3 regions of the Ureibacillus sp. FSL K6-2830 genome follow, and region 1 is predicted to be linked to each of the others. Evidence: riboswitches for the same ligand, from Rfam matches in the RefSeq annotation. Region 1 holds a riboswitch; each other region holds the start of a gene.

What was found. Region 1 has a riboswitch for lysine ahead of dapA (4-hydroxy-tetrahydrodipicolinate synthase). Riboswitches for the same ligand answer to the same signal wherever they lie in the genome.
Positions count from the first base shown of each region.
Region 2: another riboswitch for lysine. It lies ahead of NSU17_RS14100 (aspartate kinase); the one in region 1 lies ahead of dapA (4-hydroxy-tetrahydrodipicolinate synthase).
Region 3: another riboswitch for lysine. It lies ahead of NSU17_RS01090 (transporter substrate-binding domain-containing protein); the one in region 1 lies ahead of dapA (4-hydroxy-tetrahydrodipicolinate synthase).

Region 1 is NZ_JBBOQR010000001.1:2,155,740-2,165,966, reverse strand. It holds gene NSU17_RS10640 (PrkA family serine protein kinase) at 1-689, opposite strand, end outside; gene NSU17_RS10635 (flavin reductase family protein) at 899-1,375, opposite strand; gene NSU17_RS10630 (DegV family protein) at 1,561-2,409, opposite strand; gene NSU17_RS10625 (ketopantoate reductase family protein) at 2,854-3,777, shown strand; gene NSU17_RS10620 (LLM class flavin-dependent oxidoreductase) at 4,190-5,254, opposite strand; gene NSU17_RS10615 (restriction endonuclease) at 5,430-6,095, shown strand; gene NSU17_RS10610 (DHH family phosphoesterase) at 6,172-7,350, opposite strand; lysine riboswitch at 7,602-7,780, shown strand; gene dapA (4-hydroxy-tetrahydrodipicolinate synthase) at 7,888-8,775, shown strand; gene NSU17_RS10600 (arsenic transporter) at 8,973-10,227, shown strand, end outside.
Region 2 is NZ_JBBOQR010000001.1:2,845,254-2,855,480, reverse strand. It holds gene racE (glutamate racemase) at 1-421, opposite strand, end outside; gene NSU17_RS14130 (helix-turn-helix domain-containing protein) at 718-939, opposite strand; gene NSU17_RS14125 (acyl-CoA thioesterase) at 1,011-1,457, opposite strand; gene sdhB (succinate dehydrogenase iron-sulfur subunit) at 1,719-2,501, opposite strand; gene sdhA (succinate dehydrogenase flavoprotein subunit) at 2,504-4,264, opposite strand; gene NSU17_RS14110 (succinate dehydrogenase cytochrome b558 subunit) at 4,315-4,926, opposite strand; gene NSU17_RS14105 (YslB family protein) at 5,212-5,628, shown strand; gene NSU17_RS14100 (aspartate kinase) at 5,649-6,875, opposite strand; lysine riboswitch at 6,997-7,181, opposite strand; gene uvrC (excinuclease ABC subunit UvrC) at 7,218-9,005, opposite strand; gene trxA (thioredoxin) at 9,161-9,475, opposite strand; gene NSU17_RS14085 (electron transfer flavoprotein subunit alpha/FixB family protein) at 9,669-10,227, opposite strand, start outside.
Region 3 is NZ_JBBOQR010000001.1:208,424-218,650, forward strand. It holds gene NSU17_RS01065 (toxic anion resistance protein) at 1-735, shown strand, start outside; gene NSU17_RS01070 (DUF6501 family protein) at 773-970, opposite strand; gene NSU17_RS01075 (alpha/beta fold hydrolase) at 1,464-2,222, shown strand; gene NSU17_RS01080 (amino acid ABC transporter ATP-binding protein) at 2,486-3,223, opposite strand; gene NSU17_RS01085 (amino acid ABC transporter permease) at 3,228-3,974, opposite strand; gene NSU17_RS01090 (transporter substrate-binding domain-containing protein) at 4,106-4,969, opposite strand; lysine riboswitch at 5,073-5,250, opposite strand; gene odhB (2-oxoglutarate dehydrogenase complex dihydrolipoyllysine-residue succinyltransferase) at 5,385-6,632, opposite strand; gene NSU17_RS01100 (2-oxoglutarate dehydrogenase E1 component) at 6,691-9,495, opposite strand; gene NSU17_RS01105 (HAMP domain-containing sensor histidine kinase) at 9,694-10,227, opposite strand, start outside.

The sequences.
Region 1 (10,227 bases):
GAACCGTATTCAGCAATTGTTGAAAAATCGATGCTACCTGTTAGATCAGCGATGTCTTGTGACTTTGGATCGGATGGAGTAAACGTTCCAATTCCTACACGTTTATCTTCTGAGAAGAAGATTCGCTCCACCATTACATCTTCAATGCGGCCACCATATTCTTGTTCCAAACGTAATTGATTTAATGGCGATAAACTTCCTTCAATACGTATACCGTATTCTTTATAAAAATCTTCTCGCAAGTGATGAGGGATTAAATGCAGTGGATCTTCATGCATAGGACAACCCTTAATTGCATATACCGCTCCTTCATCGGTGCGAGTATATTTTTCCAATCCGCGTTTTAACAAAGTAACAATTGTTGATTTACCACCGCTGACAGGGCCCATTAAAAGCAAAATCCGTTTTCGAACGTCAAGTCTTTTAGCAGCCGGATGGAAATATTCTTCCACTAAACGTTCAATTGTTGATTCTAATCCAAAGATTTCATTGCTAAAAAACTTATAGATTTTTTGTCCATTTTTTTCCTCAATCCCTGCACTTTTTATCATATTGTAAACTCTGGAATGAGCAGTTTGTGCAACTTCTGGGCGTTTTTTCACTATTTCTAAATACTCAGCAAAGGTACCTTCCCACTTCAGCTTTTCTTCTTCTTCTCTGTACTCTTTCACTTTCTTTAAAATGTCGATAGCGCCTTCCCTCCATTCAGGGCTAATTTATAACATAGTATGATTACGTTTTGTTTATGATACCACTGATTTTTAATTAGCTAGTTTTGGAAACGAACATAATGAGATAGAAAAAAGCTCTCCTAAGAGCACTACTGCTTTAGGAAAGCTTTTGAAGATTGTTCAATAATCATGTTATGTTGTTGCATTATAAATATGAATAAATTTTATTATCCGCCATAATAGAAACCTGTTTCTTTCATTGTTAGCGGATCTCCTTCACGGTGTACACCAGCATTAATCACTTCACCAACGTAAATATAGTGGTCACCTTTTTCAATCTTGTCCACCACTTTACATTCAAAAAAGCTTAATGCATCTTTAAAGATTGGACACCCTGTTTCTTCAGTGTAAAATTCGTAACCCGCTAGTTTATTGCCTTCAGGTTGTAATGATTTAAAGAAAGCCGTTACCATATCTTTCTGACCAGTTTCTAAAATATTTACACTAAATACCCCACTTTCAGCAATTTGTTTTTGAGAGCGTGTACCTTCTTTGGCAGCGATGGCAACGAGAGGAGGTTCAAAAGAAGTTTGTGTTAAAAAGTTTCCTGCGAAGCCGTTAACTCCTGAGTCATCTTTCGTTCCAATAATATACAGTCCATATGTGATGCCTCTTAGCGCAGTTCTTTTTGCTTTTGGATCCATTCCAATCCCTCCTATGATTCTTTTTTCTAATTCATATTATACAAACATTAGCAACATTTTTTCCACATTTTAGGACATATATAGCCAGATTACTACTTAAACTAACTTCAATTCCTTAATACAATGAACGGAAATAAAAAGAAAAAAGCTGTCTAGTTTTTAACTTTTCTAGACAGCCCCACATACTACTTTTTACTTTTTCTTTTATATAAGATTCCTAATGTGTTTGGTCCGCAGTGAGTTGAAATGGTACAACCGGCCGTTGTCTCAATAATCTCTTCAAATGATGCATACTGTTCAATTGCCTCTCTTACTTTTTGAACCGTTTCGGGTGAACAATAGGAATGAGTAATAAACACTCTTGAATAATCAATGTCATCATTATTTTCAATCCGGTCTTTTACATAATTAACGATACAGCGATCGAAGTTCCCACGATATTTTTTTCCAACAATCATTTTACCATCTACAACTTCAATGGAAGGTTTAATTCTTAACAATGTAGCACCGAAAGCTTCAATTCCGGAACAGCGTCCGCCTTTTCGTAAGTATTCCATCGTATCAATCACAAAACTTGCATCTACCTTAGGAATAATCTCTTCTAAATGTTTTATGATTTCTTCTGGTTGTGCTCCCTTTTTTGCCATAAGTGCCGCTTCGTAGACAACATGTCCACTTCCAGTAGAAAGGTTGCTTGAATCTACAACGAACACATTATCAAATTGTTCCGATGCAATTTTGGCATTTTGATAGCAAGAGGAAAAACCAGAACCTAAACTAATATGTATCACAGCATCGTAATGCGGTGATAGCTCCTTGAATAAATTTTCATATTCAAATACATTTACCGCAGCCGTTTTACAAGTTTTTCCTTCTTCACTTACATAACGAAAGATATCTTTTGGCGTAATATCAATTCCATCGCGAAAATCTTCCTCGTTAATTAACACATGTAATGGCATTAATGAAATATCTAACTGCTCAATAATTTCAGGAGATAAATCGCAAGTGCTATCGGCTGTTATTTTAATCATACGGCTCACCTCTATTTTCATAATCCCAACAAAATTTCTTCAATTATAACATAATTCTATATTAGAAAAATAATCATTGAGAAATGATCATCAACATTCCGCTGAACTCTTCTTTGTTCTTTATCTGTTCGAAAAGTTTTGAAATATCTTTGAACTCCTTTCTAATGCCTTTTATTTTATGTTTTTTGGAAGTACAATCTCAATAAAGAAATGAATTAAAGCTTTAGCTGATGAATGGCTCAACTATCCCGCTTAGTTGCTCATGTTTTTAAACATGTTCAAAATATTCACAACCCCTTTCTTATCTATAAGGTGCGAGAATAACCCTCGCATCTCTTTTTTTCTAGCTTTTATAACCCTTAATAAGAATTCCTTTTGCCAAATAATTTGATAAACTAAATGAAATGATTTCGTTTGTAAGAAGTTAATGAAAGAGGGATGGTTGTGAGTATAAAGAAGGTATCAATTATCGGTTTAGGTGCATTAGGCATTATGTATGGTCAACATTTTTCTCAAAAACTTCCGAAAGAAAATGTACGAATCATAGCCGATAAAAAACGTATTGAAAAATATCAAACTGAAGGGGTATTTTGCAACGGAGAACGATGTGAATTCCACTTTGTAACACCTGATGAGCATGTAGAACCTGCAGATTTACTTATTTTTACTGTTAAGTTTAACGGTTTAGAAGAAGCCATTCAATCTGTTAAGCACCATGTAGGTGAACATACGATAATCATTTCGGCATTAAATGGCATCATCAGCGAAGAAATGATTGGACAAGTTTACGGCTTTGAAAAGGTACTTTATTGTGTCGCTCAAGGAATGGATGCAGTAAAAATTGATAACAAATTAACATTTGAACATAAAGGAATGCTCGTCTTTGGTGATAGAAAACCAGGAATCCTTAGTGAAAAAACAAAAAGATTAAGCGAATTTTTCAAATCTGTTGAACTTCCACATCAAGTGGATACAAACATGCCCCATCGAATTTGGGGCAAATTCATGCTAAACGTTGGAGTCAATCAAACGGTTGCCGTTTACAATAGCAATTATGGGGAAGTACAAAATGAAGGTGAAGCAAGAAATACGATGATTGCTGCTATGCGAGAAGTTATTGCTATTTCAGATAAAGCTGGTGTTCCATTGACAGAAGATGATTTAAATTACTGGCTTGATGTATTAGATACTCTCAGTCCAGAAGGAAAACCATCAATGGCACAAGATGTCGATGCAAAACGACTAAGCGAAGTTGAATTGTTTGCTGGAACTGTATTAAAACTTGGCAAAAAGTACGGAATTGATACACCGGTAAATAAAATGCTGTATGAAAAGATTAAAGAAATTGAATCTGAATACGTTTATTGATTAGAAATATTCGTGTTATAAGAGAGAGGACTGTGCAAAAGTTGATGACAGTCCTCTCTTTATCATTTCTCATTTGAAATAAGGCTTAGCTATAACACTTTCGATTCATGGAAACTGATAATAGCCAAAATCAATCACTTAATAGTCAAACTAAATTGGATTATAGTCAAATGTGTGAACTTAATTGCCAATCGATTAAATTTCGATTTAGGGAAAACCGATATTAGCCAAAATCGATCACTTAATAGTCAAACTAAAATGGATAATAGTCAAATGTGCGAACTTAATTGCCAATCGTTTCAATTTCGATTCGAGAAAGACCGATATTAGCCAAAATCGATCACTTAATAGTCAAGCTAAAAAAGATATTAGTCAAAGTTTGCAAAATAATAGCCAATATGGATAGTTATTATTAGACTATGATTTGCCCATTACCTTCCGCTTCCCATTTCGCTACTTCTTCACGTACAATTGGTGCAACTTCTTTCCCTAACAATTCGATGCATCTCATCACATCTTCATGAGCCATTGAACCAACTGGGCAGTGGAGCATAAAGCGAGTAACTCCAACATTTTTACGCAAGAAAATAATTTTATCTGCTACCGTTTTTACATCGCCACAGTACAATGCTCCTTCTAAACTTCTAGCATAATCAAATGTCGCTTGCGTATATGGTCCCCATCCTCGTTCTCTACCTAAAACATTCATTGCGTATTGGGTTGGAGGGAAGAACTTTTCAACCGCCTCTTCTGTCGTTTCCGCAACAAATCCATGGGAGTGAGATGCTACTTTTAGTTTGGAAATATCATGTCCTGCTTCTTTTGCTGCACGATAATATAACTTCACTAAAGGAGCAAATTGTAATGGACTGCCGCCGATAATCGCTAAACATAAAGGTAAGCCTAACGCACCTGCTCGAGCTACCGATTGAGGCGTTCCACCACTAGCAATCCAAATCGGAACTTCATTTTCTGGTCTTGGGTATACTCCTCGACCATTAATACTTGGACGATGTTTACCGTTCCAATGAATGATTTCTTGTTTCTGTATTTGTAGTAATAAATCTAACTTTTCCTCGAATAATTCATCATAATCCTGTAAGTCATAACCAAATAACGGAAAAGATTCTATGAAAGAACCCCGGCCTGCCATAATTTCTGCACGCCCGTTCGAAATTGCATCCAATGTAGCAAATTGCTGATACACTCTCACTGGATCATCTGAAGATAATACAGTTACTGCGCTCGTTAATTTAATATTTTTTGTTTTCGTTGCGGCCGCAGCAAGCAATACAGCAGGTGATGAACAAGCATAATCTTTTCGATGATGCTCACCTACTCCATAAACATCTAATCCCACTTCATCAGCTAGTTGAATTTCTTCTACAACTTCTCGAAGGCGCTCCGCATGACTTATCACTTTTCCCGTTCTTACATCTGGCGTCGTTTCTACAAATGTCGTTAACCCTATTTCCATCCTCATTCCCTCCACATACAAAACATATTATCTCGAAATTGAAATATTTTTCTTTGTAATCATACACAAATATTAGGATGATTATCAAATATTCTGTTTTTAATTCTCATCCTTTTTTAGAATATATTCAGCTCCAAAAGTTAAAAATAATATAAAAAACAAGGAATGAATGTAGATGAAAGAAAGAAAATTTGAAAGCAAAGTAATTGAATTTTTAATGATTTTGATGTTCAGTTTTGGTATTGTTATCACATTATTCAGTTTGATTTCTATTGAACTAAATGTATATGATATTAAATTGTATTTCATGATTTTCATTACTTTGGTGATATTCTACAAGCCTTTTAGAACTTCAAGTTTTCGTTTTATTTTTTATTTAATTAATCGTACATTGCATTTAATAAAAACCGTTCACACTGACAACGATCTTTTACAGAAAGAACTTATACAATTGAATAATTTGCCAGAAACGGAGTACATCCATCTATTAAAAAAACTTTTTGAAAAACATCGTTACGTAGCACTTATTACAAAGGACATTGAAACTTTCAATGTGGATCTTATTTTATGGAAAGGTACGAGAAAATATATAGTACAGATTATAAAAGGGGCAAATGCAGTTGACATCCGAAAGGTTCAACAAGTTGCTGTCAATATAAAAACATACAGTGCAGATGGCGCAATGATTATTACAAATCAATCTTTTACACCATCTGCCAAAAAGTTTTCTTCCTTAAACCATATACTTTTAATTGATCACGATGAATTAATAAATATGATGCAGGATGAAAATAAAAAGTTCGTTTTCCAAACCGCATTATATTTATCACAACATAAATAATAATAAGAATTCGCTAGCTAAATTGAAAGGAGCTAGCGAATTTTGCATTCATAAAAAATATTTCAATCATCTACTTCTAATGTTCTTTTTTTACTCGATTCATTAAATACTCAACAAACACTTCATCACGTACTAGATAGGCTTCATACATCCTCTTTAAATATTTTTCTGCTTCTTCAAAACTTGCAAAAGTTGTTTCTATTAATTGTTCTGATTTTTCAATCATCCAAACGCCATCTTTTTGTAATATAAAATAATTGTTATCATCGGCATCAGCATACATCGTACCAAAAGAAGATTCCTTTACATTATACCGATTATATTTCGCATCTTGAGGCATTGGATCAAGCTGAAAAGTATTTTGTACAAATATTTGATATGTTTCCTCTGTTAAGTTACAACCCGCTGCCTTTTGATGTCCTCCTCCGCCATACACTGCTGCGATTTCCGAAACATCCACATGGTCATGAATAGTGCGGAAAGAAATTTTTTTACTTCCCATATTCAATATAGCGATATAGTCAAGATGAGGATGTTCTTTACTTAATTCGTTTCCTAATTCTGAATGATAAGATTCCGCATACACAACTCCAGCAAAATACTCATCATTTTTTATTTGCACTACCTCTCTTTTTTTGCGACGAATATATCGTTCTATCCGATCTTCTTCCATATTCAACAGCTTTTTTTCAAATTCATCAAAATCGAAGTGTTCAGAAGAAGTTAGTCTGTCAATCATCGTTTCTTCAAATTCATCGATGGACACTAAGAAAAACAATGAATTTAAGAAATGGGCTTTATGATTATCGTTTTTTTCCCACTCCCAAGTATCATATTGCCTTACGAGCTTCACAAATTCATCAATTGCCTCTGTTGGCTTTAATAACTCGTTTGCAACTAAAAACTGATAAAATAATGAAGTTGCACTTTCTAGCTTCCCTTCCTCATTTTCGACTAATACCGTTCCCCAATCATATTCATTAAAATGCAACGCTGTTTTATGATGATCAATAAGTTGAATATTTTTATATTGTTTAAAATGTGCATTTAATCTTTTTTCATTTTCTTCACTAGGTGATAAATCTGTAATAAATAAAAAAGTATCAGGCAAATCATTTTCTAAAAAGTATTCAATTTCCCGTTCAAGTGAAGCAATTGAATTATATCGGACTTTTACATCTTGTCCAAAGGCAAGTTTCGCTAAAATGCCACATCCAACCCCATCTAAATCATTGTGGGACAGCAATTTATACATTCTATTTCACCTCAGAAAGTAGTATGGATGCTTTTTATAAAAATAACAGCATTATTATTGCAAAGAAGTTAGAATTCCTTTTAAATTTTCAATTTAACAAAATTTTCGATTGAAAATTCAAAATTTTTCTGCATATTGTATAAAATTCAATCATAAATGATATTTAAATACTTAATTGTTATTGCTTTTCCAAATAAAAGGAGCTACAATTATATACAATTATCCATCGACTTATTTCAATATTGCTTTGAAGTAAGGATAGAGGCGCAAAAACCAAGAGTACACAGTTTGAGGATAATGAGGTCCAATGATAATTGTGGAAAGGGGGATTTGCCGAAGTCTCTAGAAACTCATTTTTCTAGGGGCTGGTTCTGCATTGAATAAGTGTAGGACTGTCATATAGGAAACTATATGGAGGGCTATCTTACGCAAAAAATCTTCCTTTTTGCAACAACGAGGCTCTTCGTTGTTGCTTTTTGCGTTTATAAAGAAATTGCCCTTCTCCATTAAAAAACATTGAAAAGGATGTGGAGAAGAATGAATTTCGGAAGAGTATTAACAGCAATGGTAACGCCATTTGACAAAAATGGTGACGTAGATTTTGAGGCTACGGAAATTCTAATTCAACATTTAATTGCAAACGGTACAGACGGATTAGTGGTATGTGGTACAACTGGAGAATCTCCTACTTTAACAGATGAAGAAAAAGTAGAACTGTTTAAATTTACTGTGAAGACTGTAAATGGTAGAGTTCCTGTAATTGCAGGTACGGGCTCTTATAATACGAGAGCTTCCATTGAGCTTACTAAAAAAGCAGAAGATGCCGGGGTGGATGGCATCATGCTTGTAACTCCATACTACAATAAGCCAAACCAAGAAGGAATGTATGAACACTTTAAAGCAATTGCACAAAATACAAAACTGCCAATTATACTCTATAACATTCCTGGCCGTAGTGTCGTCAATTTATCCGTTGATACGGTAGTTCGTCTTGCGAAAATACCGAATATTGTTGCAATTAAAGAGGCAAGTGGAAATTTAGATGCAATGGCACAAATTATCGAAAACACGCCAAATCATTTCTCACTATATAGCGGGGATGATAGCTTAACATTACCAACATTAGCAATTGGTGGTACAGGAGTAATTTCCGTTGCTTCTCATATTATCGGCAATGAAATGCAATCTATGATTAAAAATTTCTTCATTGGAAATATTCAAGAAGCTGCAAAAGAACATCGAAACCTGTTACCAATTATGAAAGCGATGTTCATTGCACCAAATCCTGCTCCTGTTAAGGCAGCATTAAATATGAAAGGCATAACAGTTGGTGGTGTTCGTCTTCCACTAGTGCCATTAAACGAAGAGCAACAAAAAATGCTAGATTATTTATTAAGAAATACACAATTACAATTGATTTCATAAATATTCTCCTGCCATGAAAATGGCAGGTTTTTATTTTGATAAATAATACTTGGTGGAAAAGTAAATAAAATATTCGATAGGAAAATGAATAGTGATATAATAGCATTTGTGAATTTTAGGCATTTAACTAAATTCATAAGTGCTTATTTTTTTTATCTTCAATATGTCACAATTCAACTTTGTTGGAGGATATGATTTTGCTCAATTTACTATTAGCCATTTTAATATTTATCATCACGCTCATACTCGTAATTCGCCAACCAAAAAATATCAATATCGGTTGGTCAGCCTGCTGTGGCGCAATAGTTGCATTGATTGTTGGAGTAGTGGATATTAATGACGTCTTTGAAGTTGTAAACATTACTTGGAATGCGACATTATTATTTATTGCGATTATAATCATTTCCTTAATATTGGATCAAATTGGTTTATTTGAATGGTCTGCACTGCACATGGCTCGCATAGCAAAAGGGAACGGTATTAGAATGTTCATTTACGTTACAGTTCTTGGAGCTTTTGTTTCAGCCTTCTTTTCAAATGATGGTGCAGCATTAATTTTGACCCCTATTGTTCTTGCAATGGTTCGAAATTTAAATTTTAATGAGAAAATGATTTTCCCTTTTATTATGGCTAGTGGTTTTATAGCTGACACTACTTCCCTCCCTTTTTTAATAAGTAACTTAGTAAACGTAATCGCAGCAGATTTTTTTGGAATCAGCTTTATGGAATACTCTTTACGAATGATTATTCCTAATTTCTTTTCATTAATAGCAACCATTATCGTTCTATTTTTATACTTCCAGAAATCTATTCCATCAAAGTATGATGTAATGATGCTAAAAAACCCACGGGAAGTCATACGGGATGAAAAGATGTTTAAATTAGCGTGGCCGGTAATGGCAATTTTATTAACCGGTTATTTTTCAGCTGAATGGATTCATGTACCCGTTAGTATTATTGGTTGGATTATGGCGATATTCTTATTGGCGATGGCTCGAAAAAGTTCAGCAGTCAATACAAAAGCCGTAATAAAAGGAGCGCCATGGAATATTGTATTTTTCTCCATCGGTATGTATTTAGTCGTTTATGGATTAGGAAATGCAGGTTTCACGAAAGGACTAGCCTATGTTATTGAATGGACAGTGCAAGGAGGATTATTCACTACTACGATTGGAATGGGGTATATTGCAGCCTTCTTATCTTCAGTTATGAATAATTTACCTACAATTATGATTGACTCATTAGCAATAGCGGAAACTTCCACGTCAGGTGTAATTCGCGATTCTTTAATTTATGCCAATGTAATCGGCTCAGATTTAGGTCCCAAAATTACACCAATTGGTTCACTTGCTACGCTTGTGTGGCTACATGTACTCTCAAACAAGGGGATTAAAATTTCTTGGGGAGCTTATTTTAAAATGGGGATTATCCTGACACTTCCAATACTATTCT
Region 2 (10,227 bases), 690 kb from region 1:
GAGGAATAATTTTCGCCTCCGTATTTAAAGCAAGCAGTGCACGTTCATATGCGCCACTTTTAATTGTTCCTTCTGTTGCAAGAACCACAATTCGATTGTGCTTCGTTTTTTTTACAGCTGCTCGGGCTCCCGCATTAATGACGCCCACTACCGGAATTGAGAGCTGTTCTCTTAAAACATCTAATGCTACTGCCGTTGCCGTATTACATGCGATAACAAGCAGTTTTATATTCTGTTTTTCCAACGCTTTTGCTAACTGTATAGTAAAGGCGAGAACCTCTCCACTTTTTCGTGGGCCATAGGGGCACCTTGCAGTATCGCCAATGTAATAAATCGTTTCCTTTGGCAAAACTTTGATGATTTGTTTTGCAACAGTTAAGCCGCCTACTCCTGAATCGATAACGCCTATTGGGGCATTCACTTATACCGCCTCTATCCTATTTCATTTGTATGATATATTATTATCTATTCTATTTTGACCTAATTCTTTACTAAGTTCAATGATTCTTTTATTCATACAATTGAACAGGAAAAGACAGTTTTTTATTTGAATCCCCTCATGTTAAACATCGCGCCATTGATCCATGCAACTGCCCGATTGTTGTAATTGTAAATCAGATAATCATTGACATTTTTTGAATAAGTATTTTTCATCAATAATACGATTGTAGCCTTTTAAAATTCATTTTAGGATTTAAAGCCACTATCTTTAATCGATTAATGCAATGAAAGCTCGTCAAGTCTTAACAATTCAATCAGTGCCTGTGACCTACTAGAAACGCCCAGTTTTTGAATTGTGTTTGAAATATGGTTACGCACCGTTTTTTCGCTTATGCCCAACTTTTGTGAAATTTCTTTTGTGGAATAATCTAAAATTAATAATTGAAATATTTCCCGCTCTCTTTTCGTTAAAAGCGAACGATGCTGCGGGCTACTCATAAGGCAACACCCTCCTATCTCCTCTCTATGTAAAGTATGTCATGAGGGTGGAGGCTGTGAGGGCATTTTAACTATTTCCCATATAATATTACTTTTTGTTCTTCAGTCCAGCGATGAGGTTTACCAGTTTCTTTATTGATTTGCACTAAAGCCCCTCTGCCAGTTAAAACGATTTCATCTTTTTCATTTTTTACCATGTAGTGAAGATCTAGAGAGGAGTTTCCAACCCGTGCTGTTTTTACATAAATTCGCAGTTTTTCTCCGTAATAAACTTGTTTTAAATAGTCGCATTGCAAATCTGCCGCAACTGGAATACATTGCTCATCTTGTGAACCCCAATTGTTCTTCACATTCAACCATTTAAAATATTCAATGCGTGCATGTTCAAAATATGAAAATGGTACTACATTATTTAAATGGCCATACATATCAACATCTGAAAAACGAACAATCTCTTCCGTGTAAAATGTAAATTCCTTCTCCCATTGTTCAAAATCTTCAATATACATTTCTTTCATTTTCCCATCCCCTTTAACCAAAGTTTTATTTATATAATAAATATTATACAATAGTAGATTCATCGAGGAAATGAATGAAAATGTCGAATATTGGAAGGGGATGACGGTGGATTTTTTTATTGAAAGAGGATTCGCAATGCAACTGTACAGAAATAAACTGCTTACTATACTATGCAGCATCATGAAAATTGGATAATTGTTCTATAAAAAAATTAAAAACAGCCAAAATCGATAAACGATTTTGACTGCTTCTAAAACATATTAGTCTACCATATGGTCAGAACCGAAGAATTTGCGGAACATGTGTACAGTCGTTGCTCTGTTTAATGATGCAATAGAAGTTGTTAAAGGAATTCCTTTTGGACAAGCAGCTACACAGTTTTGAGAGTTACCGCAGTTTGCAAGTCCGCCTTCACCCATAATTGCATCTAAACGTTCGTCTTTGTTCATTGCACCTGTTGGATGTGTATTGAATAAACGTACTTGAGAAAGTGGTGCTGGACCGATGAAGCTAGATTTCTCAGAAACGTTTGGACAAGCTTCGAAACAAACACCACAAGTCATACATTTTGACAATTCGTATGCCCATTGACGTTTGCGTTCAGGCATGCGTGGACCTTCTCCTAAATCGTAACTTCCGTCAATCGGAATCCACGCTTTTACTTTTTTCAATGCGTTGAACATACGGCTTCGGTCAACTTGTAGGTCACGAACAACTGGGAAAGTTTTCATTGGTTCTAAGCGAATTGGATGTTCAAGTTGATCAACCAACGCAGAACATGATTGGCGTGGACGGCCATTAATTACCATCGAACAAGCACCACAAACTTCCTCTAGACAGTTCATGTCCCAAGTAACTGGTGTTGTTGGTTTTCCATCAGCAGTCACTGGATGTTGACGAATGTACATCAATGCAGAGATTACGTTCATACCTGGACGGTAAGGTACTTCGAATTCTTCCCAACGGCTTGCACCATTTGGATTATCTTGACGTAAAATTCTAAATCTTACTGTTTTTCCAGTTTCCACTTGTTGTGTAGTCACGATTAATTACCTCCTTTCGAAGAGTAGTCACGTTTACGAGGCGGAATTAATGAAACGTCTACTTCTTGGTAAGTAATAATTGGCTCACCTGTAGATGGATCAAATTTCGCCATAGTTGTTTTTAAGAAGTTTTCGTCGTCACGTTCTGGGAATTCTGGTTTATAGTGTGCACCACGTGACTCGTTACGTAATAACGCACCTTTTGTAATTACTCGTGCAAGATATAGCATGTTTTTCAATTGACGAGTAAAGTGTGCACCTTGGTTGCTCCATTTTTGAGTATCGTGGATGTTAATGTTTTCCCAACGCTCTAACATGTCACCAAGTGTGTCATATGTTTTTTGTAGGCGATCGTTGTAACGTACAACTGTTACGTTGTCAGTCATCATTTCGCCTAGTTCTTTGTGAAGTAAATATGCGTTTTCATTACCTTTGTCCATTTTTAGGATGTTATCCCATTTTTGTTGCTCTTGTTTTACATAAGAATCATATAAAGATTGTGGTAAATCTTCCGCATGTTTTGTTAAGCCTTGCATATATTTAACTGCGTTAGGTCCTGCAACCATACCACCATAAATCGCAGAAAGTAATGAGTTAGCACCTAAGCGGTTTGCACCGTGTTGTGAATAGTCACATTCACCAGCAGCAAACAGACCAGGAATTTCAGTCATTTGATCGTAGTCAACCCATAATCCACCCATTGAGTAGTGAACCGCTGGGAAGATCTTCATTGGTACTTTACGTGGATCGTCACCAACGAATTTTTCGTAGATTTCGATGATACCACCAAGTTTGATGTCTAATTCATGTGGATCTTTATGAGATAAGTCTAAATATACGATGTTTTCACCATTGATACCTAATTTTTGGTTTACGCATACGTCGAAGATTTCACGTGTCGCAATGTCACGTGGTACTAAGTTACCGTATGCAGGATATTTTTCTTCTAAGAAGTACCATGGTTTACCATCTTTATATGTCCAAATACGTCCACCCTCACCGCGAGCAGATTCACTCATTAAACGGTTTTTGTCATCGCCAGGAATTGCTGTTGGGTGAATTTGGATGAACTCACCATTTGCATATGAAGCACCTTGTTGATAAACAATTGATGCTGCAGAACCAGTATTGATTACAGAGTTTGTTGATTTACCGAAGATGATACCAGGACCACCTGTTGCCATAACTACAGCATCAGAGCGGAATGCTTTAATTTCTGATGTGCTTAAATCTTGTGCTACGATACCACGGCAAACTCCTTCGTCATCAAGAACGATTCCAAGGAATTCCCAGTGTTCGTATTTTGTAACTAAACCTTCTACTTCGTAACGACGAACTTGTTCGTCAAGCGCATATAATAATTGTTGACCTGTTGTCGCACCTGCAAATGCAGTACGGTGATGCAATGTACCACCGAAACGACGGAAGTCAAGTAGACCTTCTGGAGTACGGTTGAACATAACTCCCATACGGTCGAACATGTGAATGATACCAGGTGCTGCTTCACACATGGCTTTTACTGGTGGTTGGTTCGCTAAGAAGTCTCCACCATAAATTGTATCGTCAAAGTGGATCCACGGAGAATCCCCTTCACCTTTTGTATTTACTGCACCATTAATTCCACCTTGTGCACAAACTGAGTGTGAACGTTTAACAGGAACTAATGAGAATAGTTCTACTTCAGTACCCATTTCGGCTGCTTTCATCGTTGCCATTAGACCAGCTAAGCCGCCACCAACAACGATTAATTTCTTTTTGGCCATGATTATTTCTCACTCCTCTTTTCTAATTGGACGTTCTATCTATGCTTGTATCATACGAATGCTAGAATTGCAGATACACCGATAATGCTTAAGATGACGAAAAATGCCATTGTTATCCATGTAACTACTTTTTGAGAATGTGTTGATTGTGTGATACCCCAGCTTACGCAGAATGACCATAAACCGTTAGATAAATGCAATGTAGCGGAAAGGATACCCACAATGTAGAATCCTAACATCCATGGATTTGCAACGATTTTTTCCATCATTTCAAAATTTACTTCCGCACCAAATGCTTTTTGGATGCGAGTTTGGAACATGTGCCAAGCAATGAAGATTACTAGGAACACACCAGTAAGTCGTTGCAATAAGAACATCCAGTTACGGAATGTACTGAAGCGCTTATTGTTTGGTGTTGCTGTAAAGGCAATATAAATTCCATATAAACCGTGGAACAGAATAGGAATGTAGATAACAATCCACTCAATAAGTAATAATAGTGGACCTGGAATATAATCCATTACTCCTGTTGCACTGTTATATGTCTCTTCTCCCCCTGTTGCAGTAAAGTTTAGAGACAAGTGGAACACTAAAAATAGCCCTACAGGAATAACACCAAGTAAAGAATGTAGTCGGCGCCAGTAAAACTCATTTTTTGCCAAGACTGATACCCCCTTAAAATAAGTAGTCAATAAGTCGTCACAAATTGTAAACGCTTTATGCATTGACTGTTTTATTCATAATGGTACAATATTATGACAAGTTCATTGTACCCCCACGAACTATTACCGTCAAGGTTAGTTGTGCATATTTATTTTCCGAAATTTGTCTAATATTCGCTACAAAACCTTCTATTTTTTCTCTATTATGTTATTTTTCTCTATTTTAACTTTTTTCAAATTCTCTGTTGTTAAAAAAGAAAAATTCTAGAAAGAGGTTCTTATTATATGTCATTGTCGAAAGATTCGTTTCCTTTATTTGGATACGAACTGCTAAGAGATTATTTAGTGCCATCCATTTTAGGAAAGCATGAAAAAGATATTCTATATTGGGCAGGAAAAGATTTAGCTCGCAAATTTCCATGCACCGATATTCCTTTAATCATTTCCTTTTTTAAAGATGCCGGATGGGGTGATCTTACCCTTGAAAAAGAAATGAAAGACGGATTTGTGTTTAGTTTGACGAATGAACCGGAGTTGCTAAAGATTAATGAAAGAAATTTTCGCTTAGAAGCTGGCTTCATTGCCGAACAAATCCAAAACTTTAAAGGTGTTTTGACGGAATGCTATGAAGAGAAAAAAGAAAAACAACTAGAAGTAATTTTTACAGTAAAGATGGATTTAAAAGAAAAAATTGAACGCTAAGGGGCTTTATTCGCCCCTTTTTATACCCATTCCTCAGCAAGATTAAATTCATCATGCAGTGCATTTGCTGCACGAATCATATCATCTTGTGGCACAACGACAGATACTTTAATTTCAGATGTAGAAACCATTTTAACAGGGATATTTTCTTGACATAAGCGTGCGAACATGCGGCCTGCTACCCCTGGATTGGAAACCATGCCCGAACCCACGATTGACACTTTCGCTAAACCAACTTCAAAATCAGCAAATTGAAAACCTAACTCCTCTTTATGTTCTTCAAGCACTTTTACCGCATTTGTTAAATCCTCTTTTACAATTGAAAACGATATTGTCGGTTTTACTTCACTCATCACAGATTGTACAATAATATCTACGTTGACATGATGCTTTGCTAGGGTATTAAACAAGTTGGCAAGGGAAGATTTTTCTAGTATTTCATATCCAACAGTAAAGCGGATAATATCTGTTTCATAGGCGACACCACGAACAATTAAATTTCTCTCCATTTCAATCTCTCCCTTAATCAATGTACCTCGAAGATTTTTCGTACTCGAACGAACAACAATTGGTATATCAAATTTTTTTGCTAATTCGACTGCTCTCGGATGAACAATTTTCGAACCTAAATAAGATAATTCTAACATCTCATCATATGTAATATCTTTCAATTTACGAGCCTGTTGAACTACATTAGGATCTCCTGTATATACCCCGTCAAGATCCGTATAGATTTCCACGCGTTCTGCATCAATGCTTTTTGCAATCGCTACCGCTGTTGTATCAGTCCCTCCAGCACCGAGAAGGGTGATGTTGCCCTCATCATCAACACCTTGTCCGCCTGCGACTATGACTATTTCACCTTTTTTAAAATGCTCAATAATGACATTACCATCGATTTGATGTATGCGAGCATTTCCTACTGATTTTCTTGTTGTTTTCATGCCAAGTTGCCAGCCTGTAAGGGAAACAGCTCTAAAGCCTCTTTTTTGAATAGCAATGGAAAGCAAACTGCTTGCAATTTGATTATTGGTAGAATGGATTGCGTCTAACTCTCTTTCGGATGGTGCATCCGATAAAGAGTAAATAATTTTTTCCAAACCCTCATTTACAGGTGGAGAGGATGGAACGACTGCTACTACATTGCGTCCAAACTTCTTCTCTTCGATGAGTCTTTTTGCTATTTCTCCAATGTTTTCAGATGATGATAGATTCCATTCATCCAACTTCACTACAATATTAATCATCGCTACACTCCCCTTATTTTCATAAGCCATGAAATGAAGTTTCCGAATCTTATATAATTAAAGAAAAAAGCAACTCTTCACAAAGGATGGTGAAAAGCTGCCTCAATTTTCAGAAAACACTTTATGAGATAGCTCTCCAGAACCATTTAGATTCTGACAATCTTGCATTTCTTCAATGCAAAACCAGCCAGTAAACTGGAACAAGCAAATTTACCGCTTCGGCAATCTCCCCTTTCCCTAACCTTCTTCAGACTTGTTCCTCTCCTCCAGTTAGGTACTCATGAATCTCGCACCTCTATCTATATCTAAACTTATTTACTTTTAAAATACATTATCATACAGTTATTCCTTTGGCAATGTGTCATTATGGAAATACTGATAGATTGTTTCTGCAACCACTTTTGGCATTTTCGCTTCCATTAATTCTTCCACAGAAGCCTGTTTGATTTTTTTCACTGAACCAAAATGACTCAGTAATTGTTTCTTACGTTTTGGACCGATTCCTTCAATTTCATCAAGGACAGAGCGTAAAGCGTTCGTTTGATGTTGTTGCCGCAAAAATGTAATAGCGAAGCGATGGACTTCATCTTGTATTCGCTGAAGCAAGTAAAAAGCATCACTTGTTTTTTTCAGCGGGATCGACACAGGTGGTTCCCCGTATAATAGTTCAGATGTTCGATGCTTCTCATCTTTTGCTAGTCCTGCAATGGGAATTGATAATCCAAGCTCATCTTCCAACACTTCTCGTGCAACTTCAATTTGCCCTTTACCACCGTCAACAATAATTAGATCAGGAAGCGGCAATTGTTCTTTTAATACACGGGTATAGCGCCTGCGAATCACCTCTTGCATCGCTCCATAGTCGTCATGTTTCGCCGTATTTTTTAATTTATATTTGCGATATTCTTTTTTTGCCGGCTTTCCATTAATAAATACGACCATTGCGCTAACAGGATCTGCTCCATGCATGTGGCTGTTATCAAAGGCTTCAATTCTATAAGGCGTTTCAATATTTAGAGCCTCACCTAATTGTTGACAAGCGCCAATTGTCCTCTCTTCCTGGCGTTCAATTAATTGGAATTTCTCTTCGATTGCAAGCATTGCATTTTTCTTTGCTAAATCCACCAGTTCTTTTTTTGTGCCACGTTTTGGCACTAATACTCTTATATTTAATAATTTTTCTAAAATGCTTTTATCAATTGTTTCTGGGACCAATATTTCTTTTGGCTTTAAATGTTCTGTATCATAGAAACGCCCTACAAAAGTTAAAAATTCCTCTTCCGGATCACGGTAAATAGGGAATACAGAAACATCTCTTTCAATTAATTTTCCTTGTCGAACGAAAAAGACTTGAACACACATCCACCCTTTTTCAACTGCATATCCAAATACGTCCCGATTCGTTTGGTCTCCTGAAACGATTTTTTGCTTTTCCATAACCGTTTCGATATATTGAATTTGATCTCGATATTCTTTTGCTCTTTCAAATTCAAGCTTTTCCGCAGCCTCCATCATTTTTTTCTCTAATTCTTTTTTTACTTGTTCATGGCCGCCATTTAAGAATTTTATGATTTCATTTGTCATTTCTTCAAAAATTTTCGGATCTATATCTTTAACACATGGAGCTAAACATTGCCCCAAATGATAATACAAACAAACTCGATCTGGCAGTCGGTTGCATTTTCTTAATGGATAGATGCGGTTGAGGAGCTTCTTTGTTTCATTCGCGGCAGATACATTCGGATAAGGTCCAAAATATTTAGCTTTGTCTTTTTTCACTTTTCTTGTCGTAATAATTCTTGGATAAATTTCATTGGTAATTTTAATATAAGGATAACTCTTGTCATCCTTTAACATTACGTTATATTTTGGATCATATTGTTTGATTAAATTGAGCTCCAAAATTAAAGCCTCTAAATCACTTGAAGTAACAATATATTCAAAATCTTCTATTTCACTAACTAGCAGTTGAGTTTTACCATCATGGGAACCAGTAAAATAGGATCGAACTCTATTTTTTAAGACTTTTGCCTTTCCGACGTAAATGACTGTTCCTTGTCGGTCCTTCATTAAGTAGCATCCAGGCAAATCTGGTAACAGCGCCAATTTATTTTGAATTGTTTCATTCATGGAGTATCACCTTACATTTAATTAACCTACTTAACCCTATTATACGAATATCTTAAAGCAAAAATCGAGAAGTTTTCTTTTATCCCAATCAAATCAATAATCATATCCAAAATAAAAAATCGAGCACAAACAAAATCTTTGTGCTCGGTTGAATTTTATTTATTGTTGTTGATGAATTCAACTAATGCTTCTTTTGGTTGGAAGCCAACAGTTTTTGCAATTAATTGGCCATCTTTAAATAAAAGCAAAGATGGAATCGACATAATTTGATATTCAGCAGCTGTTGCTGGATTGTTATCAACATCAACTTTTACAATTTTCACTTCTGAACCCATTTCGGCATCGAGTTCTTCTAATACAGGTGCAATCATTTTACAAGGTCCACACCAAGCTGCCCAGAAATCTACTAATACTAAACCAGAAGAGATTTCTTGTGAAAAGTTTTGATCAGTAGCATGTACAATTGCCATTTATAAAATGCCTCCTTAATGTAACATCTTTTAGTAGTATAGCACGTTAAAAATTCAAAGGGTAGTAAAGTGTTTTAAGAAATTGAAATCCGTTCATCTAACAAACAAATTCCTTTAATGATTTACTTTTTCACAATAAATAACCACATCTCTGAGATTTGAGATGTGGTGAGGAGATTACCAGTTTTAGATTTTAAGAATTTACTTTTAATGCTTTAATTTCTTCAATTAATAACGGAACGACTTCAAATAAGTCGCCGACAATTCCATAATCAGCAACTTTGAAAATGTTTGCTTCAGGGTCTTTGTTAATTGCAACAATTACTTTTGAGTTAGACATACCTGCTAAGTGCTGAATTGCGCCAGAAATACCACACGCGATATATAAATCTGGTGTTACCACTTTACCTGTTTGACCAATTTGCATTGCATAATCGCAATAACCCGCATCACAAGCACCACGGGAAGCACCTACTGCACCGCCCAGTAAGTTAGCAAGCTCTCTTAATGGTTCAAATCCTTCGGCTGATTTTACACCGCGACCGCCAGACACGATTACTTTCGCTTCAGATAAATCAACACCTGTTGTTGCATTGCGAACAACTTCTTTTACAATCGTACGCAAGTTTTTAATATCTACAGATACAGATTGAACGTCTCCTGTGCGGCTTTCATCTCGATCAAGTGGCGCAATATTGTTAGGACGAACTGTCACGAACACGAATCCTTCTTTAATTTTTACTTTTTCAAAA
Region 3 (10,227 bases), 1.9 Mb from region 1:
AAAGGATTTTTAAGAAAACTATTTAAACGAAAAACTTCCATTCAACAAATCGTTTCCCAATACAATCGCTTAAGTAAGCAAATCGACCGTCTAACGATTCATTTAAAACGAGCTCAAGAGAATTTATTGACGGATAACAATATGTTAAATAAGTTATATGAAAAAAATGAAGAATATTTTCAAGAAATCAATTTGTACATTGCTGCTTTGGAAATGAAAAGACTTGACCTTCAAAAGCAGTTGCAAATGGTGGAAAAGGATTATAACGATATGGACAACCCCATGATGAGGCAAAAGTTACTCGATATGAAAAATGCGGCGGAATGGCTAGATCGAAGAATGTATGATTTACAAATATCGCGGGAAATAGCTATTCAAACAGCTCCCCAAATTCGCATGATTCAATCAACCAATGAAATGCTCATTGAAAAAATTCAGTCATCTATATTATCAACAATCCCTTTATGGCAATCTCAAATTTCCATGCTCGTCAACCTCAATCGCCAACATCGTGCAAATGCGACAAGTCATCATTTAATGAATACTTCAGAGAAGTTAGCGATGAAAAGCGCTGAAATGACGAGCATTACCGAAAGTCATGTAGAACTGGATCATTTGAAAGAAACGCAAATACAGCTTATCGAATCAATCGAAGAAACATTGCAAATTCAAGCCGACCGGAACGAAAAACAACAATTGATTGAACAAACCATCCATGAAATAGATGGCAAGTAAAATAGCACGAGTGATACAAAACACTCGTGCTTATTATTTATTCGAAGTACTCTTTATAATACCCGCCTACTTTTCCAGTATTATCAACTATAAAAATAAATTCTTCTGTTTCATTTTTCACTTCATATTCTTTCCCAACAGTTAACACGTTAGATACTAAATATTTTTTTGCATTTGTATTCACACATTTTACTGTACGAATAGTAGGTGCGTCCTTCCATTTTAAGTGTAGCATCATCATACCCTCTCTCTTCATTAAACTATCGTTACAATTATATCATTGAATTGCCAGGTAAATACATGAAAGTTTTCAAAATCGTCTCTCATAAACTTCTTGTCCAGTTAACACATTTCATTTTAACAAATACTGAAGGATTTTGTCGTCCATTAGGTAATTTCGATTTACTTAATTTATCGTATGCTTATTTATGATTCTTTATTTGTTTTAAATCTGTTGCAGTAGAATTTTAGATAAATCCTTTCTTGAGCACTAACTACTTTTCTTCCTTTCCCTTTTAAAAAATATTCGCCAACTATCACCAGTAAGCCTTATTGAAACTTTTCCAAACATAAGTACAGTTGTCACGGTACATTTCTGTGCAATTTACATATAATAATGATAACGTTATTTACCATTCTGGCTGATAAATTTATTGTTATTTGCAAAGACTATCAAGTAAACCATCCCTGTGATTTCTCAACATACGCTGATGAAATAGGTGATCGTGATGTTAAACTACTTAGATGTTGGGAAAGGTGAAGAAATAGTCTTTATTCATGGATTAGGTAACCGCATACAAGCTTGGGCTCCCCAATTGGAACTAACTACACAATATCGATTAATTATCATCGAATTAAGAGGACATGGTGACTCTCCAGAAAAAGAAAATATCAATGTCGAATTTTTTGCAAAAGACATAATTGAAGTATTAGATTATTTAAATATCGAAAAAGCACATTTTGTTGGTCTATCACTCGGTGGAATCGTTGCACTAGAAATATGTAAGCGTTTTAAAAAGCGTGTAAAATCACTCATTTTATGTAATACGACTTACTATATTCCTACTTTGCTTGGAAATATTACTCTTGAAAAAACAAAACGATTTTTAAAAAAATCGTCACTCGAACAACTGAATGAACGGCTCATCAAAAAATGTTTATACAATCCTGAAGAACAAAAGGTTTATGAATTAGCAAAGAATGCTTTTCACATTCGAAAAGATACGTATTTACAATCGGTTCAATCAGCTTTTGGAAGAAACTATTTTTATGATTTATTGACCATTAATGTGCCAACACTGATCATTGGTTCTCTAGAAGATAAAGTAGTACCTATTCAAAATGCCTATTTAATGCATTACATGATTAAGTCTTCCAATTTAATTATTTTTGAAAATACAGGACATTTGCCGAATATCGAACGACCAGAACTATTCAATTTAGCCATTGCTCAACATATCAAACAATTTCAAAATAAAGTAAGTTAAAAGGGCGCGTCTGACAAGTCATTTTGAGACACCCCCTTTGCGGCTGTCGCACATGCTTTCGCCGCAGATAAATTGCGGCTGTCGCTAGCGCTTTCGCCGCAGATAAATTGCGCTGTCGCTAGTGCTTTCGACGCAGATAAATTGCGACGAGGAGGCGCGTTTGATGTGACTACCACAGGAGCAAAGTTTTCAAGAGAATATTAGTATTAAGAAATAAGGCTGTTCAGAAAGTGATTGACTTTTCTAGACAGCCCCGTTCCATCTTATTTATTTAATGTTCGTCTTAAGAACTCTTTTGTTCTTTCGTGTATTGGGTTGACTAGTACTTGTTCAGGAGGCCCTTCTTCAACGATGACCCCTTTATCCATAAACACGACACGATCTGAAACTTCTTTTGCAAATTCCATTTCATGGGTAACAATTAACATTGTATTTCCAGCCTTCGCAAGGTCTCGCATAACCTTTAATACTTCCCCTACCATTTCTGGGTCAAGGGCAGAAGTCGGTTCATCAAATAACATCACGTCTGGATTCATTGCTAAAGCTCTTGCAATGGCAACCCTCTGTTTTTGTCCACCTGAAAGTTGTCGAGGTCGCGCATTCTTATAGCGATCCATTCCAACAATCGTTAAATATTTCATCGCATTGTTTATGGCTTCCTCTTTTGAACGTTTCAATACTTTTACTTGTCCGACTATACAATTCCCTAATACATCCAAGTTATTAAATAAGTTAAACTGCTGGAATACCATACCTAAGTGCGTACGATATTTTTCTTTATTGTAACCTTCCGTTAAAATATTTTCTCCATTAAAAATAATCTCACCGCCTGTAGGAGTTTCCAGCAAGTTAATGCAACGCAATAATGTGGATTTTCCTGATCCTGAAGCTCCAATTAACGTTACAACTTCCCCTTTTCTTACTTGGAAATTGACATCTTTCAATACTTCATGATTGCCGAATGTTTTATTTAAATGTTTGATATCAATGACCACTGTCATAGCATTACTCACCATCCTTTATCGGCTTGTTTCCTGTCACAAGCTCCACTCGGTACGAATCAGGTCCATCCATTTTCTTCTCAAACCAAAGAAGAATACGAGTTACAGTGAATGTCATAATGAAGTACAATACGCAGGCAATTAAGAATGCTTCTGCATAACGATATGTACTACCCGCAACAGAGTTCGTTGTAAAGAATAATTCAACTACACTAATGACACTTAGTACAGAAGAGTCCTTTATATTCATAACGAGCTGGTTACCAGTCGCTGGTAAAATATTTCGAGCTACTTGAGGAAGGATAATATAGAACATTGTTTGAAAATGATTCATACCAATCGCTTCACTGGCCTCGTATTGTCCTTTATCGATTGAAACAATTCCACCACGCACATACTCTGCCATATAAGCACCTGTATTTAAGCTGATAACAATTAAACCAGCAACAAAGCGATTTAATTGAATATCAATGGCATAGAGTCCGTAGAACACAACCATCGCTTGTACCATCATTGGAGTGCCACGGAATAGTTCAACATAGCAAGTTAGTATAAAATTAATAGTTTTTAATGCATATGTTTTAAAGGATTTTTTTTGCAATGGAATCGTGTGCATAACCCCGATGAAAAATCCGATAATCGCACCAAAAATCGTACCTAATATCGCAAGAATTAATGCAATCCATGCTCCTCGCAAAAACAAATCCCAGTTATTCTGAAAAATATTCCAAACTGTTTCTAAGAAAGACATAAAGAAATCCCCTTATTGTTTTTTTGTTCGCACTTAGAAGAATTAAAGTTAAGCACAGTAAATAACTTTACAGGGAAGGAAAATGGAAAAAGGTTGTCTTATAGAGAATCTCAAGACAACCTTTCACCACACTATTGTTGTGATGGTTGATTTTTAATAGCTTCTTCCATGATTTGATGACGTTCATCTTCCGTAATACCAGCTAAAATTTCGTTAATTTTATCTTTTAAGTCCGAACCTTTTTTCAAGCCAACAGCGATTGCTGTATCAGATTCATCAGCCTCAAATCCGTCTTCTGGAACAATGTAAGTAAATCCTTCAATTGCTGCCTCAGCAGACATCCCTTCTGGACGTTCTGAAATATAAGCATCAATTGCACCAGAAGATAATTGGATTCGCATTTGGCCAAAATCTGTAGCTGGTACTTGTTTATTAACGCCAGTCATTTGATCGATTACTTTGTAGTGAGTAGTACCTTGTTGTGCTGTTACTTTAGCCCCTTCAAAATCATGAATCGATTTTGCATTTGCATATGGACCATCTTTTTTCACAACAATTACGAAATCACTCGTATAATAGTTGTCTGTAAAATCGATTACTTCCATGCGTTCAGGAGTAGGTGACATACCCGCAATAACTGCATCAATTGCACCAGATTGTAATGATGGAATTAAACCATCCCAGTCAGTTTTTACAATTTGAAGCTCCATCCCTAATCCTTCAGCAATACGTTTTGCGATTTGAACATCGTAACCGTTTGCAAACTCTTTAGAATCTGCAATAGGAACTGCTCCATTTGAGTCATCTTTTTGAGACCAGTTAAATGGTGCATAAGCAGCTTCCATACCTACTCTTAATACACTTTTTGACTCGGATGAAGATTCTGAATCTTTTTGTGATTCTCCACCTGTTGATTCTTTGTTTCCTGAACCACATGCTGCAAGAACGAGAACCGTCATCATGGTTATGAAAAGTAGCAATAATTTCTTTTTCATCTTAATTCCCCCTGTCTCTGTTTCGCTTAGCTTCACAAATAAAAAGCGACCTAAGAAGAACTTAAGGTCGCATCAATTTGTTAGACTAATACCTCTAGTTCCACTTTGGAATAGCACACCTTACATATAAACATGTAAGACAGTGTTACAGTTATTCACTGTAACCCCAGCATAGTTATCTGAGCAAATAACTACACTTCGGCGATATTTCCTTCTTTCCCACTTCTTCACTCGCTCAAGCTCCATGAGAAACTAATAAATACCGCGCCTCTACCCTACCAAGTGAGGCTAGAATATTCAATTGTTAAGAGAAGCATAACCTAAATGGTGTTTACTTGTCAATAACAAATAGGAAAAGTTTAATAGTACCAAATATACTCCCCAAAAATAGTTGGGGAGTATATTATACATTTTCTTATGAATTTAGAAGTAAATCTTCAGGATTTTCGATTAATTCTTTAACTGTTTTTAAGAATCCAACTGAATCTTTACCATCAATGATTCGATGATCGTATGAAAGTGCCACATACATCATTGGACGAATTTCAACTTGGCCGTTTACAGCTACTGGACGGTTTACAATTGAGTGCATACCAAGGATACCTGCTTGCGTACCATTGATAATTGGTGTTGAAGCTAATGAACCAAAGATACCGCCATTTGTAATTGTAAATGTTCCGCCTTGTAAATCAGAAATTGCTAATTTCTTTTCACGTGCTTTTTGAGCAAGTTCTGCAATTTCTCTTTCAATTTCAGCGAAGTTTTTGCGATCTGCATCACGTACAACTGGAACTACTAAACCTTCTTCTGTAGATACCGCAATACCGATATCATAAATGTTAAATTTATGAATTTCATCGCCAACAATTTGTGCATTTACATAAGGATATTTTTTCAATGCAGCAACTACTGCTTTTGTGAAGAATGACATGAATCCAAGTTTTATACCATTCTCATTCACAAATTGTTCTTGTTTGCGTTTGCGAAGTTCCATCACATTTGTCATGTCAATTTCGTTGAATGTTGTTAACATTGCCGTATTTTGTTTAACTTCAAGAAGACGTTTTGCAATTGTTTGACGTCGACGGCTCATTCTTTCAACTGTAACGCGAGATTCATCTACAGTTACAGCAGGTGCTACAGGTTGTGCTGCTTGCACTGGTTGTGCTGGTTTAGCAGCATGAGCAGCAACATCTTGTACACGAACTCGGCCTTGTGGGTCTACTGGTGAAATTGCTGCTAAATCAATGCCTTTTTCACGAGCAAGTTTACGTGCAGCTGGTGAAGCTACTACGCGCTCATTAGATGTTTCCTCAACAACCGGTGCAGCTTGTGCTGGTTGTGCTTGAGGAGCTTGTGGTTGTTCCTCTTTAACCGCTTCTTTTGCAGGTTCTGCTTGAGGTGCTGGAGTAGGTTCAGCTCCACCTTCAACAGGCTCAACGATCGCAATTGTTTGGCCAACTAATACTGTATCGCCTTCTTCAGCTAAAATTTGAGTTAATACTCCTGCTTCTTCAGAAATAATTTCTGCATTTACTTTATCTGTTTCTAATTCAACAATGAATTCGCCTTTCTCAACGCGATCTCCAACTTTTTTCACCCATTGTGCAATTGTACCTTCCGTAATCGATTCTGCTAATTCAGGGACTTTAATTTCAGCCACTTTTTATATCCTCCTTTAATTCTCAACACTGTTAAATCTTAACGTAAATTATGCAAGATTACAAATCTGCTAAAGCGTCGTTAATTACTTTAGCTTGAGCAACTTTATGTGAGTCCATGTCACCTTCTGAAGTAGAAGACATTTCTGGACGTCCAACATAACGTACTTTTTTGCCTTCAGCTAATTCAAGTAAGTATTCTAAGGCAAATTTCCAAGGACCTTGGTTTCTAGGTTCCTCTTGTACCCAAACAATTTCTTTCGCGTTAGGGTATCTCGCAATGATTTCAGAAAGTTTTTCCATTGGGAATGGATATAATTGTTCAATGCGAAGGATGTGAAGTTTTTCGAATCCTTCACCGTCTTTAATTGCTTCTGCTAAGTCAATTGTCACTTTACCAGAAGCTAAAATAATGCGTTCCACTTTTTTAGGATTTTGTCCGAGTCCTGGTTGTTCAATGACTTCCTCGAATTTTCCTTCAGATAATTGCTCTAATGTAGCTGCAGCTAATGGATGACGCAATAATGATTTTGGTGTTGCAACTACTAATGGACGCACTCCTTCAGTTCCAAGCATTTTCGCTTGTCGACGTAATAAGTGGAAGTAGTTTCCGGCATTTGAACAGTTTGCAACAATCCAGTTATTTTCAGCACATAATTGCAAGTAACGTTCAATGCGTGCTGCAGAGTGTTCTGGCCCCTGTCCTTCCATACCATTTGGTAATAAAAGAACTAATCCAGATTTAAGACCCCATTTAGAACGAGCAGCTGTAATGAAGTTATCAAACATTACTTGAGCCATATTTGCGAAGTCCCCGAATTGTGCTTCCCAAATTGTTAATGCTTTCTCATTTTCCAGGTTATAACCATATTCATAACCTACGATTGCCGCTTCTGTTAATGGAGAATTGAATACACTAAAGGAAGCTTTAGCTCCTGAAATATTGTGTAATGGCGTCCATTCAGAACCGTTATTTTTATCATGTAGTACTAAATGACGTTGCGAGAAAGTACCACGTTGAGCATCTTGCCCAGTCAGACGAATTGGGTTTCCTTCACGTAAAATTGATGCAAACGCTAATGTTTCTGCATGACCCCAGTCAATTTTACCTGTTTCTAGCGCTTCAACACGTCTTTTTAGAATTCTTGCCAATTTGTTTTGAGGCTCAAAGTTTTCAGGCCATGCTAACAATTCTTCGTTAATTTGTTTTAATTCCTCAGCAGAAACACCTGTTTCTAATTGTGGATAAGGTTGTTTCACCTCTTCAGGAATTTCCACTTCGAGATGATGACCCTTTTCTTCGCCTACTGCTTTAACATGATCGTAACTTTTTTGCATTTCGCCATAAATTTCTTGGTTTAACTGTTCTACGAATTCTTTTGTTACAATACCTTCATTTACAACTCGTTCACCATAAAGTTCACGAACTGTAGGATGTTTATCAACAATTAAGTATGTTTTTGGATTTGTTACAGTCGGATCATCAGTTTCATTGTGTCCAAATCTGCGGTAACCAATTAAGTCAATTAAAATATCTTTACCGAACATTTGACGATATTCAAAAGCAAATTTTGCTACTTGAATAACTGCTTCAGGATCATCTGCATTCACGTGCACTACAGGAATACCGTATCCTTTTGCTACATCTGATGAATAGTGTGTTGAACGAGAATCGTAATATTCTGTTGTAAATCCAATCATGTTATTGGAGATAATGTGGATAGAACCGCCAGTAGAGAATCCTTTTGTTCCAGCATAGTTAAATGTTTCTTGTACGATTCCTTCACCGCTAAATGCTGCATCTCCATGAACAAGAACAGCTAGTGCTTTTGATGTATCTTGCACTGGTTCTCCAGGATTAGATGTATCTTCTTGAGCTGCTCTCGTTGAACCAGTTACAACAGGACTAACTACTTCTAAGTGTGAAGGGTTGTATGCAAGTTTTACCGTTAATCCAGATGGTTTGTGATAAGTTGCACCCATGTGATATTTCACATCGCCAGTCCAACCTTTTGCAATTTCAATTGAACCATCTTCAGGGAAGAAGTAATCGTTTGGAACGTGTGCGAAATCTGCAAACATCATAGCGTATGGCTTGTTTACGATATGTGTTAATACATTTAAACGTCCGCGGTGTGCCATACCGATTTGTAAAAATTTCATTTGATCTTTTTCTGCGGATTTTACGATTTCATCAATTAAAACTACTAATGTATCTAAACCTTCAATAGAGAATCTTTTTTGACCAACGAATGTTTTATGAATGAATTTTTCAAAGTTTTCAACGCGAGTAAGTTTTTCTAATACGGCTTTTTTCTCATCTGCAGATAGTTTTTGTTTGAAGAATCCTGATTCAATTTTTGATTGAATCCAATTTCTTTCGGATTGATCTTCTACATGTGCATATTCGAATCCAATTTTTTCAGTGTAAAGTGAACGTAAATAATCAATCGCTTGTTTACCGTTGGAAACGTTTGCAGGGACATTATTTAAGAATAGTGAAGCAGGTAATTCAGCTAAATCTGCATCTGTTAATCCGTATGCTTGTGGCTCAATTTTTGAAAAATCTAATGGACGGTCTTTCAGTGGGTATACGTCCGCTCCATAATGCCCAAAAGCTCGTATTGCATCTGCTAATTTTACAGCTGCCAATACTTTATTAAAATCTCCTGTTTGAGCCATTTGCGCACCACTTGAAGTTTCTTCTAGTACTGGAGCACCAAATTGTTGGAATAATGAAGCTAATTCCGAATCAACTTCGTCAGGGTTTTGTAAGAACAGTTCATATTGTTCCATTACATACCCTAAGTTCGGACCAGAGAATACTGACCAAGGAGATCCAGTTGTAATTACATTGTTCGACATGAGAAAAACCTCCAAATTTTGCTAATAGCAATTACATTTTAAATAGAAAGTATAAAAATCATTCTTCTATTAATATAAATTTATATAACAATTTGAGAAGAACCTTTTTTCCATTTCAATCTTACTACTCTTCATAAAAAATACAACTATTTTTCACAAATTTAGATGAAATTTTTTGAATGGAATTAAAAAAATGTGTTAAGTAGGTAAACGTAATGTAAAAATTGTGCCCTTTCCTACTGAACTCGATACATCCATTTCCACTTGATACTTGTCTGCCAACATTTTTGAAATGCTTAAACCTAGTCCAGTTCCACCTCCATTACTCCGCGAACGATCCACGCGATAAAATCGATCAAATATAAAAGGTAAATGTTCTTTTGAAATGCCGATACCATTATCTTGTATCGTCATAAAAATATTTTCTGTAAAATAATGAACATGTATTTGGATAATGGGTATATTTTCATTATATCGAATTCCATTTTCGATAATGTTTCTTACAATTTGTGCAAACGCATTCTCAGATATTTGTGCCATCCTTTTTTCGCCATCGAACACCACATTCATTTTAGCATTTGAATAAACAACTTCAAGTTCTTCAATCACGGTATTTAAAACTTTTTCTAAATCACAAGAAGTTTCTTCTTTTCCTTCATTTCGAGCCAAACTTAATAATTCCTCAATCATTTTCTTCATGCGTTGAACTTCATCTATTGCCAAATCCAGCGA